One region of the Kitasatospora sp. NPDC090308 genome, then DNA from elsewhere that is predicted to be linked to it. Evidence: riboswitches for the same ligand, from Rfam matches in the RefSeq annotation. Region 1 holds a riboswitch; the other holds the start of a gene.

Region 1 (5,347 bases):
CGGCGGCGGCCCGGTCGGAGGAGGGCGGCTGGTCGCCGAGGTCGATCCGGTCGGTGCCGCGGGTGGCGCGCTGCCGGGCCGCCCGGGCGTCGTCGGCCGTCAGCCGGGCCCGCTCGGCGGGGGCGAGGCCGTTCAGCAGCCGCTGGGCCTTGGCCAGCCGCTCGCGGACCTCGTCCTTGGCGGCGGACAGCCGCTGCCTGGCCTGCTCCAGCTCGTCGAGCTTGGCGCCGGCCTCGTGCCGCCGCTCGTCGAGCCGCCGGGCCCGCTCGGCCAGCTCGCGCAGCCGGTCGCCCTGCCGGGCGGTGGCCTGTTCGAGCGAGCGGGCGCCGGTCAGGTAGCCGGCCGGGTCCTGGTCGAGCATCAGCCGGACGGCGGGGTCGATGCCCTGGGACCGGTACTCGGCGGCGGCGACGGCGCCCAGGTCGCCGCGCATCCGGTTGAGCTCCTCCTGCCCGGCGGCGACCTGGTCCTGGAGGGCGCCGGCCTCGGCCTGGAGCCGCCGCTGCTGCTCCAGCGCGGCGTTGCACTGCTCGGAGGCCCGCTCGGCCTCCTCGTAGAGCTGGTCGACCCGGGCCTTGACCTCGCCGCGGTTGGGCGGGTCGGCGGGGCTGAGCGGGGCCGCGGCGGCCCCGCCCACGGTCAGGCCGAGCGCGCCGGTGGCGGCGGCGGTGAGCGCCAGGGCGCGGGCGAGGCGCTGGACGCCGGGCAGTGGGGTGCGGCGGGGCACGGACACGCGCGACGGCTCCGTTCTGCGGCCGGCCTCCGCCGCCGCCCGCGGTCGGACGGCCGTCCTCGCGGGGGCCCGGGGGCAGAGGTTAGCGATTCCGACCGATCCAGTCCAAACCCTGACAGCACCGAATATTTGACCCCTAATCGGGCATCCGAACGAGAGCGGCCCGGCACCCCGTGCGGGGTACCGGGCCGGGGCCTCGACGGAGCGTCAGATCCGGACGATCCGGTTGATCGGCATCGCGGTCGCCGACTCGTAGCGGACCTGCGCGCCGGTGTGCGGGGCGTGGATGATCTGCCCGTTGCCGACGTACATGCCGACGTGGTGCTGGTCGCCGTAGTAGATGATCAGGTCGCCCGGACGGGCGTTGGCGATGTTGGTGCCGAGGCTGGTGCCGGCCCCGGCCTGCGCCTGCGAGGTGCGCGGGATGGACACCCCGGCCTGCTTGTAGGCCCACTGCATCAGCCCGGAGCAGTCGAAGGTGCTCGGCCCGGCCGCGCCGTAGGAGTACCAGCTGCCCAGCTTGGAGGCCGCCGCGCCGACCGCGTTGCCCGAGAAGCTGGAGGACGCCGGGGCGTTCAGCTCCGCCCGGCCGCTGTCGCGGGAGGCCCGCTGCTGTTGCTGCTGCTGTTGCTGCTGCTGCGCGGAGTCGGCCTTCGCCTTGGCGTCCGCGGCGGCCTTGGCCTCGGCGGCGGCGAGCTGCTCGCGCTCCTGCTGGGTCAGCGTGTTGAGCAGCTCCTGGGCCTTGGCCAGCTTCGCCTGGACGTCCTCCTTGTCGGCCTTGAGGGCCTTGGTGGTGGTGTCCAGTTCGGCGAGCTTGGTCTCGGCCTCCTTGCGCTGCGCGTCGAGCTTGGCCTGCTCGTTCTGGAAGGTCTTGAGCAGGTCGGCCTGGGTGGAGCCGACCGCGTTCAGCGCACCAGCCTGGCCGAGGAAGGTGTCCGGGCTGCTGGAGAGCATCAGCTGCATGGTCTGCGGCATGGTGCCGGTGCGGTACTGCTCCGCGGCGATGCCGGCCAGCGACTCCCGGGCGGAGGTCACCTGCTCCTGCTGCCGGGCGAGCTGGTCCTGGAGCTGGCCGACCTGCTTCTGCAGGTCCTGCTGCTTCTCGACCGAGGCGTTGAGCGCCTCCGTCTTCACCTCGGCCTGCTCGTTGAGCTCGTCGACCTGGGCCTTGACCTGGTCCTTGGTCGGCGCCGGGTCGGCGTGCGCCCCGCCCTGGGCGGAGAGCGCCACGGCAGCGGCGGCGGTGGCAGTGAGAATCGAGACCCGGGCACGGCCGACGGGCTTGGGACGGCGATGGGACGCCACGAAGGCGGACTCCTTCTTCCTCACACCGCCTACCGGGTGAGCTGACGGGTTCGGGCTGGAAGAGATGCCCTACGGCGCTTCACCGACCGCGCGCGGCGGTCGGCCCGGCGCCGATTCACCCCGGGGGAACGTGGTTCCCCGGCTCCGTTCGACAGCACCCCCGCAGGGGTATCCCCGTCGGCAGACCCGGTGTTGACGGTCTGCCCGCTGCGTCACGGACTCGGCGGCGACCTCCGCCGCCGCCCCCCTTGGGCGATCGACACTGCGGTGGTCGAAGCACGACCCTAGTAACCGATCCGTGATCCGTTCAAATCCTTGTCGGAAAAAAATCTGATTCTGAATCAAATACCTCGACACTTATGACCGAACGTGATCGGTTCACTACCCAGCACGGAGCAATTCTCACCCTGCGGCCGGAAAACACCACACCCGGGCGTGTCACGGATCACAGCAGGATCCCGACCCGCCCGGGCGTGTCACAGTGCGTCAGTTGTCGCCCGGTGAGGCGTTTGTCCGATTCGCCGGGCCGTCGATCAGCCCCGGCCGGACCCGACCCGCCCCGGTCAGACCCGGCGGATGGTGGAGATCGGCAGGGTGTCGACCTTCATCGTCTTCACCACGTCACCGGTGCGCGGCGCGTGCACCACCAGGCCGTTGCCGATGTACATGCCGACGTGGTGCCGGTCGCCGTAGTAGATGACCAGGTCGCCGGGCTGCGCGTTGTGCCAGTCGGTGCCCACGTTGGTGCCGTAGCTGCCCTGCGACTGCGAGGTGCGCGGCAGCGAGACGCCGGCCTGCTTGTACGCCCACACCATCAGGCCCGAGCAGTCGAAGGTGCTCGACCCGGTGGCGCCCCAGACGTACGCCGAGCCCTGCTTGCCGAGCGCGGCCGCCACCGCGGTCGCCGCGTAGCCGCTGGCCGGCGGCAGGGTGGACGGGTCGACCCGGGAGGCGCTGCGCGAGGCGGTGCCGCCGCCGGAGCCGCGGAGGATGGAGGCGCGGTCCGCGGCGTTCAGCTTGGAGAGCAGCTTCTGCGCCTCGGCGAGCTTGGCGTTCACGTCGTTCTTGGCGTCGTTGAGCGCCTGGGTCTGGCTGTCCAGCTCCTGGAGGACCTGGGAGGCCTCCTGCTTCTGCTGGTCCAGGCGGCGCTGCTGGTCCTTGAGCGACTTGAGCGTCTCGGCCTGGGTGCTGGCCGCCTGCCCGAAGGAGGTGGCCTGGGTGAGGTACTGGTCCGGGTTCGAGGAGAGCATCAGCTGCATCGACGGGTCGACGCCGCCCTGCCGGTACTGGTCGCCGGCCACCGCCGCCAGCCCGGAGGCCAGCTCGGTCAACTGCTCCTGGCCGCGGGCCACCTGGTCCTGCAGGTCGTCGGCCTGCTTGCGCAGCTGGTCGGCCCGCTCCTTGGCGCCGTTGTACTTCTCGGCGGACTGCTCCTGCTCCTCCAGCAGCTTGTCGACCTGCGCCTTCACCTCGTCCTTGTTCGGCTGGGCCGGGGCGGCGTGCGCGCTGGCCTGGGCCGTCAGGGCGACCGCGGTCGCGGCGGCAGCGGTGAACACGGAGATCCGCGCACGGCTCGGCTGCTTGGGACGGCGGTGGGAGGCCAAGGGGGAGCTCCTTCTTCCTGCTGGACTCACCCCGACGAGTGATGGTCCGGAATATAGGTTTGACGCCAGACCCTAGTGAAGTCCCTGCCTCCGCGTCCACTCCCGGGGGCTTCCGGATGCCCGCCCCCGCCCCCTTTCACGGGACCGTCACACTCCGGCCGCCCGGGGGCCCGCTGACCGCCCCTCAGCTGCGCGCCAGCCGGTTCAGCAGCAGCACCGAGGCCACCGGCCGCGCCCCCGCCGTGCGGACCCCGTCGGCGACCTCCCGGTCGGCGGAGACCACCACCACCGGACGGCCCTGCGGCTCGGCCCGCACCAGCCGGCGGATCAGCTCGTCCGCGGTCTCCCCGGTCCGGCTGAAACGCACCCGCACCCCGCGCGGCGGGGCCATGATCACCGGCACGTCCAGGTCCTGGCCGTCGAACACGCAGGTCACCTCGGCCTGGGTGCGCTGGGCCAGCATCGCCAGCCCGCCCAGCAGCCGCATCCGCTGCTGCTCCAGCGGCAGTTGGGGGTAGCCGGTCTTGGTCACGTTGTAGCCGTCCACCACCAGGTGGACCTGCGGGATGGCCAGCAGCTGGTCCAGCAGCGCCGGGTCGTCCTCGGCCAGGCCGCGCCGGGCCACGTCGTGCGGCGAGGCCGAGCCGGGCTCCACCGCCTCCACCAGGTCGGCCGGGCGCAGCGCGGTCACCGGCAGCGCCAGCTCGCGCTGGAGGCCCTGGGCCGACTGCAGCACGCTGTCCAGCAGCAGCCGCAGCCGCATGTCCTCGACGCTGCGGCCCTCCCGGGCGGTGCGCCGTCCGCTCTCCACCGCGGCCTCCAGCTCGGCGACCCGGTGCCGCAGCCGCCGGGCCTCGCTCTCGGCGGCGCTGCGCTCGGCGGCGGCGGCGGCCCGCGCCTCGGCCAGCTCCCCGGCCAGCCGGCGGTTCTCGGCCTGCGCCCGCCGGGTGTCCGCCTCCAGCGAGCGGACCTTCTTGCGCAGCGACTCCGCCTCCCGGCGCACCCCCTCGGCCTCGGCCCGGTGCCGCTCCAGCTCGCCGCGGGCCGCGGCCCGGGCCTCGGCCAGCTCCTCCTGGAGCTTCTCGGCCAGCCGGGCGGCCTCGGCGGCGGCGCCCTCGGCGTCGACCCGCTCGGCCTCCTCGCCGGCCTCCTCCACCAGCCGGGCCCAGCCGGACGGGCGGACCAGGTAGGCGGCGGCGGCCACGTCCATCGGGTCGGCGGCGGCCGGGACGGCGCCCGACTCCAGGGCCTGCACCAGGTCGGGCTGGCCGAGCCGCAGCCGTTCGGCTATCCGGACCCGGAACGCCGGGTCCGACTCCAGCGCGGCGGCCAGCGCGGTCCCCGCGTACTTGGCCCGCCGGGCCGGGGTGAACTTGGCGTACGGGCGCAGCGAGGCGGGCAGCTCGCCCGGGGCGATGCCGCCGAGCGCGTCCGAGGCGATGCCGACCACCCGCCGGCGCACGCCCTCGGGCAGGGGGCGCCCGGCCGTCTCCGCCGCGTCGTCCCGGGCCGGGGCGGGCGCGGTCCCGTCCGGGCCCGCCGGCGCGTTCGCTGCCTCCGCCACTGTCCTCGGCTCCGATCCTGGTCCTGGCGGGCCCTCCCGGCGGGTGCCGGGCGGGTGTTGGTGTCCGCCGCTGCTGCCAATTGTCCCGTCTACCGTGCCGCTCCGACAGCACCCCGCCGACGAGTGCGCCCCGCGCCCCCG
Region 2 (5,347 bases), 420 kb from region 1:
GATCACCGAGTCCCTGGTGCACACCGGCGAGCGGGTGGCCAGCCGGCAGCCCGAGGCGTACGCCCACGGCGTCACCCCGGGCGCCGCCCTGGTGGTCGGCGCGGTCGGCGTCGCCGGACTGCTGGTCGCCCAGTTCCGCCGCCGGATCGGCGTGCCCTGGCGCGGCGGCTCCACCATGCTCTTCGACCTGCGCGAACGGATCCGGGTCCAGGGCCGCGTCCCGCAGCTGCCCGACGGCTGGCACACCGACACCGCGCTCCGCCCGGCCGGCGGCCAGTCCTTCTCCGGCGACTTCATGGTCGCCGCCCGCACCGGCCCGGTGCTCGAAGTCGTCCTCGCCGACGTCTCCGGCAAGGGCATGGACGCCGGCAGCCGCGCCCTGCTGCTCTCCGGCGCCTTCGGCGGGCTGCTCGGCTCGCTGCCCGCCCACGACTTCCTGCCCGCCGCCAACGGCTACCTGCTGCGCCAGGACTGGGAGGAGGGCTTCGCCACCGCCGTCCACCTGGTCCTCGACCTGGACACCGGCGAGTACGAACTCCTCTCCGCCGGGCACCTGCCCGGCATGCACCGGCTGGCCGGGGCCGGCCACTGGGAGGTCAAGGAGGCCGAGGGCCCGCTGCTCGGCGTCTACGACGGCGCCAAGTTCGAGGGCGCGCGCGGTACTTTGGGCCCCGGCGACGTGCTGATGCTCTGCACCGACGGCATGGTGGAGATCCCCGGCCGGGACTTGGGCGAGGGCATGGACCGGCTGATGGGCGAGGCCGACCGGCTGGTCGCCACCATCCCGGCGGCCGGGCGCCCCGGGGCCGCGGTCCGGCTGATCGACAGCGTGGCCAAGCACGTCAACGACGACCGGGCGGTGCTGCTGGTCTGGCGCCGCTGACCCCGCCGGGCGCGGACGCGGCGGGCGCGGTGAGCACGGAGCGCCCACGGAGTGTCAAACCCCGACGTTGATCTTCGGCCAATTCCCCTGGCATACCCGGCCGGTGGGCACCGACCCGGTCTGCCTGCCGGTTTGCCGCGGCAGCTGCCGCGAACCGCCTCCCGCCGACGCCCCGTCAGGACCCGTCCGCTATCGTCGCGGTCGGCGAAAATCAGTCCCACCACCCGGGTTGGGGCCCCCGGTGACGGGGCAAGTCCTTTACGCAGTCCGCACGAGCGACCACACTGAGTCCGGATGGAGTGGTGGGGACACGGGGGGCAGGGGCCGGTTTCCGCCTGGAGCCGTCGCCGGTTCCGACCTGAACCCCCGCCATGAATCGAGGAAGTGAGTCCCGGTGGCCTTCTCCGTCTCCGCCCTTGTCCTGTTCGGCGTCATCGTCTTCATCTTCATCCGCAACAAGCAGTTGAAGGGCGGACACGCCATCATCGCCGCGCTGTTCGGATTCATGCTCAGCCAGTCGACCATGGCCGGGCCGATCCAGCAGTTCCTCAACTCGATCTCCAAGGCCATCTCCGGCATCGCGGGCTGACCACCCCGTCCGGCCTCGGGGAGCACGTTCCGACGGGCGGGGGCACCCCCGTTCCGGACCGCACCGCTGCCCGCGGGTGACCAGGCTCACCCGACCCGTCACGCCAGGTCAGCGCCCAGGTGCACGCAGTGGCCGACGTCGCCCGCTGTGTGCGGTTCGTGGGCGCACCGTCATGATCCCGTACGCGCACCGCAGCCCGTCGTCGGCGGAGCGTGACCTGGCGTACCGTCAGCCCCCTCCCGATCACGGGAACGGGGCTCTTCGGCGCTTGCCAGCTCCGCGAGCCGTGGGTTTTGCTTCCTCCGCAGCCCGGACATCGGCCGGGCTGGCCATCGAGCGGAACGCCTAGTCCTGCCGCCGTTCGGTGCCGACCAGACACCACGCCACGGCAGGAGCGGGGGAACCACAGGTAGTACGCCGGGCCCGGAACGCACGGGACGGCTCGGGGTGAAGCCGCGGAGACGCGGCCGGGCAACTCTCGCCCGAACCCGACAGCTCACCTCGTAGGCGTCGGAGAGGAACAGCTTCATGTCCGTCCAGGGCAAGCACCGCAAGCCGCGCCTGACCACCATCGCCCGCATCGCCATCGCCGCCGGCGTGGTGGGTGCCGCGGTCGGCCTCCCGGTCTCCGCCGCCTCCGCGCACGGCACCGCCGACCACCAGGACGGCGGCCGCCAGTGGGCCAACGTCTCGGTCGACGCCACCCCCGTCGCCGACACCACCGGCCACCCCGCCGGTGACGCCGCCGCGCAGACCTACAAGGTCGCCGCCGGCGACACCCTCTCGAAGATCGCCACCGCGAAGAACGTGGACGGCGGCTGGGAGAAGCTCTACCAGGACAACCGCTCGGTCATCGGCGGCAACCCGAACCTGATCTACCCCGGCCAGCAGCTGAGCGTCAACGGCCAGGCCGCCCCGGCGACTTCGGCCACCACCTCCTCGGACGCCGCGGCCACCGCCGCCGCCCCGAAGGCGCAGGCCAAGACCGAGGCCCCGGCCAAGGCGAAGGCCGAGACCCCGGCTCCGGCCCCGGCCAAGGTCGAGGCCAAGACCGAGAAGTCGTCCTCGGCGAAGTCGTCGACCGCCACCGCCTCCACCGGTTCGAGCAGCGCCGGCTCCGCCGCGAGCTCCTCCTCCGGCTACGTCGCCCCCGCGCCGGGCAGCGTCACCACCGGTTACAAGGTGGCGGGCTCCAGCTGGTCCAGCGGCTACCACACCGGCATCGACTTCCCGGTCTCCACCGGCACCAGCCTGAAGGCGATCGCCAACGGCACCGTGGTCTCGGCCGGCAACGGCGGCGCCTACGGCAACCAGGTCGTCATCAAGCTCGCCGACGGCAAGTACGCCCAGTACGCGCACCTCTCCTCGATCTCCGTCTCGGCCGGCCAGTCCGTGACGGCGGGGCAGCAGATCGGCCTGTCCGGCGCCACCGGCAACGTCACCGGCCCGCACCTGCACTTCGAGATCCGCACCACCCCGGACTACGGCTCCGACATCGACCCGGTCGCCTACCTGGCGGCCCACGGCGTCAACGTCTGATCCCCGGCACCACCCCCCGGAGGCCCCGCGCGACCCACCGCGCGGGGCCTCCGGGCCGTCCGCGGGGCGGGAGCGCGGGGCCGGTGCGCCGGAGGGGGAACGGCGACGGCCCCGACCGCTGGGCGGTCGGGGCCGTCGGCCTCGTGGAGCGGGTGACGAGAATCGAACTCGCGTGACCAGTTTGGAAGACTGGGGCTCTACCATTGAGCTACACCCGCAGGGAAGCGCCCTCCGCCACCGTGCGGTGGTGAGGACTGGCCCAGCGTACCTGGTCGGGTCGGTGGATTGCACACTCCTTCCCGTTGTCGGCTCGTCCCCGGCTCGTCGATATCGCCCCGGTCGGGGGCGGGTCGACGTGTACTCTTCTGCTCGGCACCACGGGGTGTGGCGCAGGTTGGTAGCGCGTCCGCTTTGGGAGCGGAAGGCCGTCGGTTCGAATCCGGTCACCCCGACCGCGTGCGGCAGGGTCTCGTCGGCGGGCGGGGCCCTGTTGTCGTTGCGGCCCCGTCGTCGTCGCGCCCCGCCGCCGTGGTTCCGCCGCCGTGGTTCCGGGCCCCCCGGGCTCCCGGCCCCCGGTGCCGGGCACAGCCGCTTTCGTGGTACCGGTAGGATGGATCGCTGGCGGTAGTACGGACAGCAATGCAGCCCCAACCGCCTATCGCCCTGACCGCAAGCCCCCTAGGAGACCCAACCGTGAAGAGCGCCGTCGAGACTCTGAACCCCACCCGGGTTCGACTCACCGTCGAGGTGCCCTTCGAGGAGCTCAAGCCCAGCCTCGACGCGGCGTACAAGAAGATCAACCAGCAGGTCACCGTTCCGGGCTTCCGCAAGGGCAAGATCCCGAACAAGGTGATCGACCAGCGCTTCGGTCGTGGCGCGGTGCTGGAGGAGGCCGTCAACGACGCGCTTCCGCGCTTCTACACGCAGGCCGTCGACGAGGGCCAGATCGACGTTCTGGGCCAGCCCGACATCACCGAGATCGAGGGTGTCGAGAACCTGGCGGACGGCGGGGACCTCAAGTTCACCGCCGAGGTCGACGTGCGCCCCGAGGTCACCCTGCCCGAGTTCTCCGAGATCGCCGTCGTGGTCGACCCGATCGAGGTCGGCGACGAGGACGTCGAGAAGTCGCTGGAGCAGCTGCGCGAGCGCTTCGCCTCCGTCAAGGACGTCGAGCGCGCCGCCGGCGAGAACGACATCGTGGTGATCGACCTGGAGGCCAAGGTCGACGGTGAGGTGCCGGAGGACGGCACCGCCACCGGCGTGAGCTACGAGATCGGCTCCGGCCGCCTGCTGGACGGCATCGACGAGGCCGTGATCGGCCTGTCCGCCGGTGAGTCCAAGACCTTCACCACCACCCTCAAGGGCGGCACCCAGGTCGGCAAGGACTCCGAGGTCACCGTCACCGTGACCGCCGTCCAGGAGAAGGAACTCCCGGCCCTGGACGACGAGTTCGCCCAGCTGGCGAGCGAGTTCGACACCCTCGAGGAGCTCCGCGCCGACTCCGTCAAGCGCCTCGAGCGGATGAAGGAGTTCGACCAGGCCACCCAGGCCCAGGAGAAGGTCCTCGACGAGCTGCTCTCGCGGGTCGAGATGGACTACCCCGAGAAGCTGCTCGCGGACGAGATCGGCACCCGCAAGCACAACCTGGAGCACCACCAGCTGGAGCCGATGGGCCTGACCCTCGACACCTACCTCGCCTCCCAGGACAAGTCCCGCGAGGACTACGAGAAGGAGACCGAGGAGCAGGCGAAGAAGGGCATCAAGACCCAGTTCGTGCTGGACCAGATCGTCAAGAACGAGGAGCTGGGCGTCAACCAGGAGGAGCTCACCGAGCACCTCATCCGCCGCGCCGCCGGCTCCGGCCTCACCCCGGACCAGTTCGCCCAGCAGGTCGTCCAGGGCGGCCAGGTGCAGCTGCTGGTCGGCGAGGTCGCCCGCGGCAAGGCGCTGGCCCTGGTGGTCGAGGCCGCCAAGGTGACCGACACCAACGGCGAGACCGTCTCCTTCGAGGACGAGGAGGAGGAGACCACCGAGGCCGCCGAGTCCACCGAGGCCGCCGCGGAGGAGACCTCCGAGGAGTCCGCCGGGGCCTGAGCCCCGTGACCGTCGGCCACCGACGGTGAAGTCGCACCGGGGACGGGCCCGGACGCCGCACGGCGTCCGGGCCCGTTCGCGTGCCCCGCGCGTTCGGCCCGCTCACCCTGCGCTCACAGCGAACAGTTCTGCGTGGGGGATTCAGCGGCGGGGCCTGCGCGTTAGGGTCGGTGGACAGCGACACACACGCAGATCGACTGAGCAGGTGGCTAAGTGACGTTCCCGCAGATGCAGATGCCTGG

What was found. A riboswitch is a leader RNA that binds a small molecule or an ion and turns the genes downstream of it on or off. The one in region 1 is predicted to bind cyclic di-AMP.
Region 2: it holds a riboswitch for cyclic di-AMP, as region 1 does, so the genes downstream of both, ACIQVD_RS03760 (peptidoglycan DD-metalloendopeptidase family protein) here and ACIQVD_RS01880 (NlpC/P60 family protein) in region 1, are expected to answer to the same signal.

Annotation. Positions count from the first base shown of each region.
Region 1 is NZ_JBIVXY010000001.1:440,102-445,448, forward strand. Features, by position in the region: gene ACIQVD_RS01875 (NlpC/P60 family protein) at 1-733, opposite strand, end outside; gene ACIQVD_RS01880 (NlpC/P60 family protein) at 941-2,038, opposite strand; cyclic di-AMP (ydaO/yuaA leader) riboswitch at 2,049-2,202, opposite strand; gene ACIQVD_RS01885 (C40 family peptidase) at 2,602-3,642, opposite strand; gene ACIQVD_RS01890 (NYN domain-containing protein) at 3,827-5,206, opposite strand.
Region 2 is NZ_JBIVXY010000001.1:864,057-869,403, reverse strand. Features, by position in the region: gene ACIQVD_RS03770 (PP2C family protein-serine/threonine phosphatase) at 1-883, shown strand, start outside; gene ACIQVD_RS03765 (hypothetical protein) at 1,278-1,472, shown strand; cyclic di-AMP (ydaO/yuaA leader) riboswitch at 1,844-1,995, shown strand; gene ACIQVD_RS03760 (peptidoglycan DD-metalloendopeptidase family protein) at 2,001-3,011, shown strand; tRNA gene ACIQVD_RS03755 (tRNA-Gly) at 3,156-3,229, opposite strand; tRNA gene ACIQVD_RS03750 (tRNA-Pro) at 3,390-3,463, shown strand; gene tig (trigger factor) at 3,705-5,105, shown strand; gene ACIQVD_RS03740 (ATP-dependent Clp protease proteolytic subunit) at 5,340-5,347, shown strand, end outside.